2 regions of the Tardiphaga sp. vice154 genome follow, and region 1 is predicted to be linked to the other one. Evidence: predicted binding sites of a transcription regulator. Region 1 holds the regulator's gene; the other holds the start of a gene.

Region 1 (4,210 bases):
GCGTCGAGATGGAAGCTCTGACCGCGGTTTCGATCGCGTGCCTCACGATCTACGACATGATCAAGGCCGTCGAGCGCGGCGTCCGCATCGAAGGCCTTCATCTCGTCGAAAAGAAGGGTGGCAAGTCGGGCCATTATCTGGTCACCGACAACGACGCCGATTGATCACGACGCCTGGAGATTGACTGATGGCCCTGATGCCGGTTGCCGACGCGATGGCTGCCATTCTCGCGGGCGCCGACGCCCTGCCCGAGGAAATGGTGCCGCTGGAGGCGGCGTACCACCGCGTGCTGGCGCGCGACATCGCCTCCAATCGGACGCAGCCGCCGCAGCCGATGTCGGCGATGGACGGCTATGCGGTGCGCGCCGCCGATGCCGTGATGGGCGCGCGGCTCACGGTGATCGGTGAGGTCGCCGCCGGCCGGCCGTTCGAGCGCGCGCTGGCCGCCGGCGAGGCGCTGCGCATCTTCACCGGCGGCGTCGTGCCGGACGGTGCCGACGCCATCGTGATCCAGGAAGACACTTCGCGCGACGGCGCCGTCGTCCTCATCAACGAAGCCGCCACCGTGGCGAAGCACATCCGCGCGGCCGGCATCGATTTCGCTGAAGGCGACGTTCTGCTGCGCGCCGGGCAGCGCCTCACCGATCGCGATCTGTCGCTCGCCGCCGGCATGAACCACCCCGAACTGCCGGTGCGCCGCCGCCCGGTGATCGCCGTACTCGCCACCGGCGACGAACTGGTGCTGCCCGGCGCCATCCCCGGCCCCGGCCAGATCGTCCTGTCCAACGGCTTTGCGCTTCGCGCCCTGGCGCGCGCCGAAGGCGCCGAGGTGATCGATCTCGGCATCGCCGCCGACACGCTGGAATCGACCGCCTCGGCGATCCAGCGTGCGATCGACGCAGGCGCCGATATCCTCGTCACTACCGGTGGCGCCTCGGTCGGCGACCACGATCTGGTCAAGCCCTCGCTGGAGGCCGCCGGCGTCGAGATGGCGTTCTGGAAGATCGCGATGCGGCCGGGCAAGCCGATGATGAACGGACGGCGCGGCGCGATGCGGGTGATCGGCCTGCCCGGCAATCCGGTGTCGTCCTATGTCTGCGCCTTCCTGTTCATGGTGCCGTTGATTCGCGCGCTGTCCGGCCGCGCGCAGGTCGCCCATGCCATCGAATCGGGTCGGGTCGGTCGCGATCTTGCCGCCAATGATCAGCGCGAAGATTATCTGCGCGCGGTGCTGACGCCGGGCGACGACGGTAGCGTGATCGCGACGGCGGTATCCAGGCAGGACTCCTCCTTGTTGGGAAATCTCGCTGCCGCGCAAGGACTTCTGATCCGTCGGCCGTTCGCTGTGGCGGCGCCCAAGGGTTCGCTTTGCGAGTTTGTGCGATTGCCGATCTGAGCCCTCTTGCGGTTTTGTTGACCGGAATTTAAGCGTTGCGGAACACATATGGAACAGATAGTGTTCGTTCATGATTTGTTTCGAGATGTCGTGGCTTTGCCCGGTCCTGAAACCGACGATGATGATGCGGCGGCTGATCCCGTCAACCAAGGATGGCTCCAGATGCTCACGCGCAAACAGTATGAACTTCTGAAATTCATCGACCAAAGGCTCAAGGAAGCCGGCGTGCCGCCGTCCTTCGACGAGATGAAGGACGCGCTCGACCTGCGCTCCAAATCCGGTATCCACCGCCTCATCACGGCGCTTGAAGAGCGCGGCTTCATCCGCCGGCTGCCGAACCGGGCGCGCGCCATCGAAGTCATCAAGCTGCCCGAACTCGGCGGCGCCGCAGCACCTGCCACCGGCCGCCGTGGCTTCACGCCCAGCGTCATCGAAGGCACGCTCGGCAAGGTGCGACCCTTGTCGACCGGCAATGGCAACAACAACGGCAACGGCGATTACGAGGAAGACAGCCGCCGCTCGGTGGCCGTCCCGGTGATGGGCCGCATCGCCGCGGGTACGCCGATCGAGGCGCTGCAGACCCGCAGCCACACCATCAGCGTACCCCCCGACATGCTCGGCACCGGCGAGCACTACGCGCTGGAAGTGCGCGGTGACTCGATGCAGGACGCCGGCATCCTCGATGGCGACATGGCGCTGATCCAGAAAAACGAGAGCGCCGATACCGGCGACATCGTGGTCGCGCTGATCGACGAGGAGGAAGCCACCTTGAAGCGCTTCCGCCGCCGCGGCGCCTCGATCGCGCTGGAGCCCGCTAACGACGCCTACGAAGTCCGCATCCTGCCGCCGAACCGGGTTCGCATCCAGGGCAAGCTGGTCGGGATCTATCGCCGCTACTGAGCAGCGGAATCATCGGCCTGCACGTCGGCTTCGGCCGGCGTCGCATCGACCGGGCGGTTGCCCCGTCCTGCAGCGCTTGATGGTTCGGCGGCATCAGGCACTGCGCCCGACCACGGCCGGTTGACGCCTTTCGGCCGGACGGCGGTGGTTGCAAATCCGTCGCCGCTTCGGCGCAAAATCAGTGCGCCGCTGGCCCGCAGGGTTTCCGCATCGATCACCTTTGCGGCGCAATTGGCCGGCGGCTGATTTGACGTGACGATCAGCACCGCTTGCGCGCAGTCATCGGCAAAAGCGTCGGGCTGCAGCGCCAGCGCAACCAGAGCCCCATCGGCCAGCGCCGCGACGCATCCCGCGACATCGCATGCCACGCCGTGGCCGAGCGACGCCTCATTCGGCAGCCGCGGATCGGCGTCGGCCCCGAGCCACTCTTTCTGCAAAAACGTATCCTTGGTGCTGCGCATCCATTGCAGCCGTCCATCGCGGCCGCGAACCGCGACGTGGTGGCCGTCATTTGATATCAACACGTCCGGCATCTTGACCGTGAGCACCGCGGCAATCGATAGCGCCAGCACACCGGCGCCGATCCAGCGCAGCGGCGTGCGCAGCAGCCCGAGCAGGATGATCCCCAGCGTCGCGGCGATCAGCGGCCCCTGCCCGAACGCGGCGACCCGTCCGATGGCTCCCGGCAAGGCCGCGACCCATTGCGTCACCACGATCATCCATTGGATGCCGACATCCATCAGCCGCCAGAACACGCCGTCGAAACCGAACGGCATCGCGGCCAGCCCGAGCAGTCCGGCCGGCATCACCAGCACGGAGACCACCGGCATCGCCAGCAGATTGGCGAAAACGCCATACGGCGTCACGCGGTGAAAATGAAACGCCGCATAGGGCGTGGTGGCGAGGCCGGCGACCAGCGACGCCAGCGTCAGCAGGATGATCTCGCGACCGCCCCAGAGCGCGGCGCGCGCCGTTGCGGAATGGTCCGGCGATGCCAAGAGGACCGGCACGCCGCCCTGCACCAGCGCCACCAGTCCCAATGTCGCGGCAAACGACATCTGGAAGCTCGGATGCACCAAGGCTTCCGGCATCGCGACCAGCACGATCATCGCCGCCACCGCCAACGTGCGAAAGGTGATGGCGCGGCGATCGACCATGATCGCGAGCAGCACCACCGCCGTCATGAAGAACGATCTCTGCGTCGCCACCTCCGCGCCCGACAGCAACAGATAGAACAGCGCCGCGGCGAGGGCCGCGGCAGCCGAATATTTCTTGATCGGAAAGGTCACGGTAAACGCGGGGATCAGCGCCAGTAGCGCGCGCACCGTAAAGAACACCACGCCGGCGACCACCGCCATGTGATAGCCGGAGATCGACAAGACGTGGCCGAGCCCCGAGACAAACATCGCATCATTGACCTCCGGCGAGATCGCGTCGCGCCGCCCGGTCAACAGCGCGGTGGCGATGGCGCGGGCGTCGCCGGACAGCACGGTGCGGATGCGCGCGTCGATCGCATCGCGAAAGCCCTGCATGGTCGCGGCGTAGCGCAACCGCCAGCCCGGCACATTCGGCGGATCGACTGCCTTGATGCTGCCGGTGACGAAGCCGGAGGCGCCGATGCCCTGGAAGTACAGGTCGCGACCGAAGTCGTAGCTGCCGGGTCGTAACGGCTGCAGCGGCGGCTGCAGCCGCGCTTTCAACTGGACGAAACTGCCCACCGCAGGTGCGGCGCCCTTGCGCACCGACAGCCGCACCCGTTCGAGCCGCACCTGCGAACGCGGGCTCTCCATCGTCGTCACCCGCAGAACGAAGCGATCGGTGCGCTCGCGCTCTTCATGCGTTTCGACGTAGCCGGTGAGCGCCACGCCGTAGAGCGGCTTCGCCAGCACGGCGTGCGCAATCCGCGCCGTCTTC
Region 2 (4,210 bases), 2.2 Mb from region 1:
AACGCGCCGCGCCCGATCGCACCGACACCAGCAGCGGGTCGCGGCGATCGCCGAACCGCTTGCCGGTCGCGGCCTCCAGAAAGGCAATGCCGTCCTTCAGCCCGTGGCGCAGGTCCCGCTCGGCATGCGCATCGCCGGCGAGAACGGCGGCGCACAGCTTGACCGGCAGCACGAAGGCCGGCGGCACCGGCAGGCCGAGTGCCGCCATGCGCGCGAGGTTCGCAGCCTTGTTGCCGATGCTGTCGGCGGAATGATGTTTGGCGGAGCCGTCGCCAATTCGCACGATATGCATTGTCAGCCCCTCGGTTACGCCAGCAGGTCGGAAATGATGTAGCGGCGCAGCAGGTGACCGAATCCTGCGAGCCGGTCGGTCGCGCGCTCGATCGCCCGCGCCAGTTCCAGCACCGCCAGCGAGGTCGCCACGTCGAAGCCGCCGGTCAATACCTGCGCCGTAATCTCGCGTTCGCGCAGGTCGGCGCTGTGCTCGGCGTCGATCAGGCGGAGCACGCAGGCCAGTGCGTCCTCGGAATCGACGCGCTGGCCGTCGGGCACTTCGGCGGCGGCGGCGACGCCTGAGGCGGTTGCCTGCAGGGCCGAGACGGACGAGCCGCACAGCCCCGCCAGCGCTTCCAGCAGCGCCGGGGCAACCGCTTCAGGCAGCAGCGAGGCGATGAACGCCGCTTGTTCCAGTTCGTCGATGGCCTGCTCGACGCGGTCCATCATCTGCTCGATGACCGGACGGGCGTTGAGGCGCGTCACCTCCTTGCGGGCTTCGATGGCGATGCGGTCGGCCTTCTGCTCGATCCGGCTGGCGCGCGCGGCGAGGGCCTTGCCGTCGCTGCTGCGCCCGGCCTGCAGCGCGGCGATATGAGACGCGAGGCCGGCGGCGATATCGTTCGCCAGACCGGCCTGGCGCAGGATGATGGCAAGCAGGGTGCTATCGACCCGCTCCAGATGCCGGACCAGTTCGGCTTCGATCTGGTCGCGTACCAGGCGTACCGAGCGGCCCTCGCGCAGTGCTTCGGTGGAAACCCGCATCGCGGTCTTGAGGAATTCCACCGCGGCGTCGCGGCCCAGGGCCTGGTCGAGCCGTTCGCCGAAACCGATCCTTGTTGGGGCCGCGTTGCGTACCGCGGCGCCGATCAGTTCGTCACCGCCAAGTTCGAGGAACGCCCGGTGGCCGATCCGATGGCGCGCCGCCCAACCGAGCAGGTTGGCGGCGTCGCCCTTGGCGACCCAGCTCCGCAACAATTTTCGCGCCTTGTTCCAGTCGATCAGGAACACCAGAGCAGCGCCGATCGCGGCCAGGAAGGCATCGCGCTCATCGGCGCTGTCGGCCTGATAGTCGCCGGTCACCAGATAGAACGTGCCGTCGTCGCCGAGTCCGCTGGCGGCGTGCCGATCCAGCCCGCTCCACGCCGCCGGGAATTTCTCGAACTGCGCCACGAAGAACCTGGCGCGGGCGCGATGCACGTCGGTATAGGTGACGGTGACGGTGTTCGCCTTCACGGCGATTACGACGACATGGGCATCGGTGGTGCCGATATCGTTCTGGATCAGCAGCCGCCCGCCGGAACGCGTCGCCATGGTGTCGAGGCCAGGGTGATCGAACTTCAGCATTTTCGTCTCGCCGAGCCCACGCATGAAGCTCTGCACCGGCGCATGGTCTTCAGGCTGCAGACCGAAGACATGGGCGCCATCGACGATTTCCTCGGCGCAACGGGCGGCAAGACGGTTAAGCGCCTTGTGCAGGTCCATCACCAGCCGATGCAGGCTGTCGGCGCCGTTTTCGGCCATGCCGGTCAGTCGCGCGATCCGCACCACCTCGATCTCGGTCGCCGCGTCCAGCACGCCGGCCGCCAGCATCGCCGCCAGCCGGGCGTCGAAGGCCTCGCCCTCCTGCGGGGCGCCGGCCCGGACGGCGCGGATCATCGCCGCGATGTCGTCGGCGATGTCCTTCATCAGCTTGGCAAGATTTGGCGCGGCGATGCGACCGTCGGCTGCCATATGGGCGCCGCCGATCAGCGTCGCGATCGCCGCCGGCGGAATCGAAGCGGCGCGGCATTCGGCCTGCAGATCCGAAACGGCCTGATCCGGCTGTCGCGCATGCTGCGCGGCGCCCTGCAACGCGCTCATCCGCACCTTGATGCGGTCATTGGCGCCGAGACCTTCCGCGACCAGAGAGGGCAGCAGCATGCCGGTCTGGCCAAGTTGTTCGATGATCTGGGATTTCATTTGCCACCACCAGTTCGATCCGACCTGTGCATGTATGGCGCGCCTTCGCGACAGTTTGATTGCGCTGGATCATTCATCGAAACGTCACAGAACAGCTGCCCGACCGGCACGGATTGCCGCCGGCTGTTTCGAACAGGGATGTTTATTTGTTCTTGATATGTTCCGGTTGTTTGTTATGTTGTCGGCATGACTCGCACCCATGCTGCCGCCCGCAAGCACCCGCCGGTTCTGCCGCCCCCCGAACCGGGCGGGGCCTCGCCGTTTCCCGAGATTGCGGTGGCGATCGAGAAGCAGCGGCGGCGCGGTCGCGGGGCGCAATCCAATGATAGCGGTCGCTTCGAGGCCGAAGCCCGCGTCGCCTTCGACGACGGCTGGCAGAGCCTCGATGAACTGCCGGCCTTCAAGACGACGGTGGCGGTCGATACCGCGCGAAAGGTGATCACCCGCAACGAGTCGCCGGATATCGGCTTCGACCGCTCGATCAATCCCTATCGCGGCTGCGAGCACGGCTGCGTCTATTGCTTCGCGCGGCCGAGCCACGCCTTTCTCGGCCTGTCGCCCGGACTGGATTTCGAATCGAAGTTATTCGTCAAGCCGGACGCGCCGGGGCTGCTGGAGAAGGAGCTGGCGGCGCCGGACTACGAGCCGAGGATGATCGCGATCGGCACCAACACCGATCCCTACCAGCCGATCGAACGCGAGCGGAAGGTGATGCGCGGCATTCTCGAAGTGCTCGAGCGCGCCAACCATCCGGTCGGCATTGTCACCAAGGGGGCTTTGGTGACCCGCGATATCGACATTCTGGCGCGTATGGCGAAGCGCAACCTCGCCAAGGTGGCGATCTCGGTGACGTCGCTCGATCCGAAGCTGTCACGCACGATGGAGCCGCGGGCGTCGTCGCCGGAAAAGCGGCTGGAGGCGCTGCGGCAATTGTCGGAGGCGGGCATTCCGACCACGGTGATGGTGGCGCCGGTGATTCCCGCGCTGAACGACGCCGAGATCGAGCGCATTCTCGATGCCGCGGCGCATGCCGGGGTGAAGGAGGCGAGTTACGTCCTGCTGCGGCTGCCGCTGGAGGTCCGCGACCTGTTTCGCGAATGGCTGATGGCGAACTATCCGGATCGGTATCGCCACGTCTTCACGCTGATCCGCGACATGCGCGGCGGCCGCGACTATGATTCGCAATGGGGCACGCGGATGAAGGGTACCGGGCCGATGGCCTGGATGATCGGCCGGCGCTTCGAGATCGCCTGTACCAAGCTCGGCCTCAACAAGCGCCGCTCCAAGCTGACCACGGATCACTTCGTGCGGCTGAGCAAGGCGGGCCAGCAATTGAGTTTGTTTTAGAAGGCTAAGTTTCGCTGCCAGAAGTTTCGCTGCCAGAAGTTTCGCTGCCAGGACTTTCGCTGCCAGGACTTGGCCCCTCGCTTCCATGCGGAACGAGGGTGCCTGAGCAGCGCCATCGGGTGGAGGGGAGTTCGTGAGTTCGCGGCTCCCCTCGCCTGAAAGGCAATGCATCGATTGATGCCGACCTCTTGACGGAGCGTCGGTCGGTAGCCCGGATGAAGTCGGCGCGCGGGAAGCGCGCGACGACGTAATCCGGGAATGGCTGTTGTGGATAGGCCGGCCCCGGATTGTCATCCGGGCTACGCATTACCCCAGATCGCTGCGCGGATTGTAGGTGTTTCCGTCGCGCCATTTTTCCATCAGCGCTTCCAGTTCGGCGTCGTTGCCGTCGGGCAGCATGATGCGGGTGATGAAATACAGGTCGCCACTTGTGCCACCGACCTTCGGCAGGCCCTTGCCCTTGAGGCGGAAAATGCGGCCGCTCGACGTGTTCTTCGGAATCGACAGCTCGACCGCCCCCGACAGCGTCGGGGCCCGCACCTTGGCGCCGAGCACCGCCTCGTACAGCGTGATCGGCAGTTCGACGCGCAGATCGCTGCCGTCGATCTTGAAGAAGGCATGCGGTGCA

What was found. Region 1 encodes LexA, which represses DNA repair genes until DNA is damaged. Its sites were predicted from a motif close to TGTTCNNNNTGTGTTCNG; they were not measured.
Region 2: the regulator LexA is predicted to act here: its motif matches at 2,383-2,400, upstream of FIU28_RS23050 (PA0069 family radical SAM protein).

Annotation. Positions count from the first base shown of each region.
Region 1 covers NZ_CP041399.1:2,730,604-2,734,813, reverse strand. Annotated here, with positions in the region: gene moaC (cyclic pyranopterin monophosphate synthase MoaC) at 1-164, shown strand, start outside; gene FIU28_RS12765 (molybdopterin molybdotransferase MoeA) at 188-1,396, shown strand; gene lexA (transcriptional repressor LexA) at 1,559-2,296, shown strand; gene FIU28_RS12755 (ComEC/Rec2 family competence protein) at 2,290-4,210, opposite strand, start outside.
Region 2 covers NZ_CP041399.1:4,897,937-4,902,146, reverse strand. Annotated here, with positions in the region: gene FIU28_RS23060 (PEP/pyruvate-binding domain-containing protein) at 1-292, opposite strand, end outside; gene FIU28_RS23055 (hypothetical protein) at 307-2,235, opposite strand; gene FIU28_RS23050 (PA0069 family radical SAM protein) at 2,422-3,582, shown strand; gene FIU28_RS23045 (DnaJ C-terminal domain-containing protein) at 3,889-4,210, opposite strand, start outside.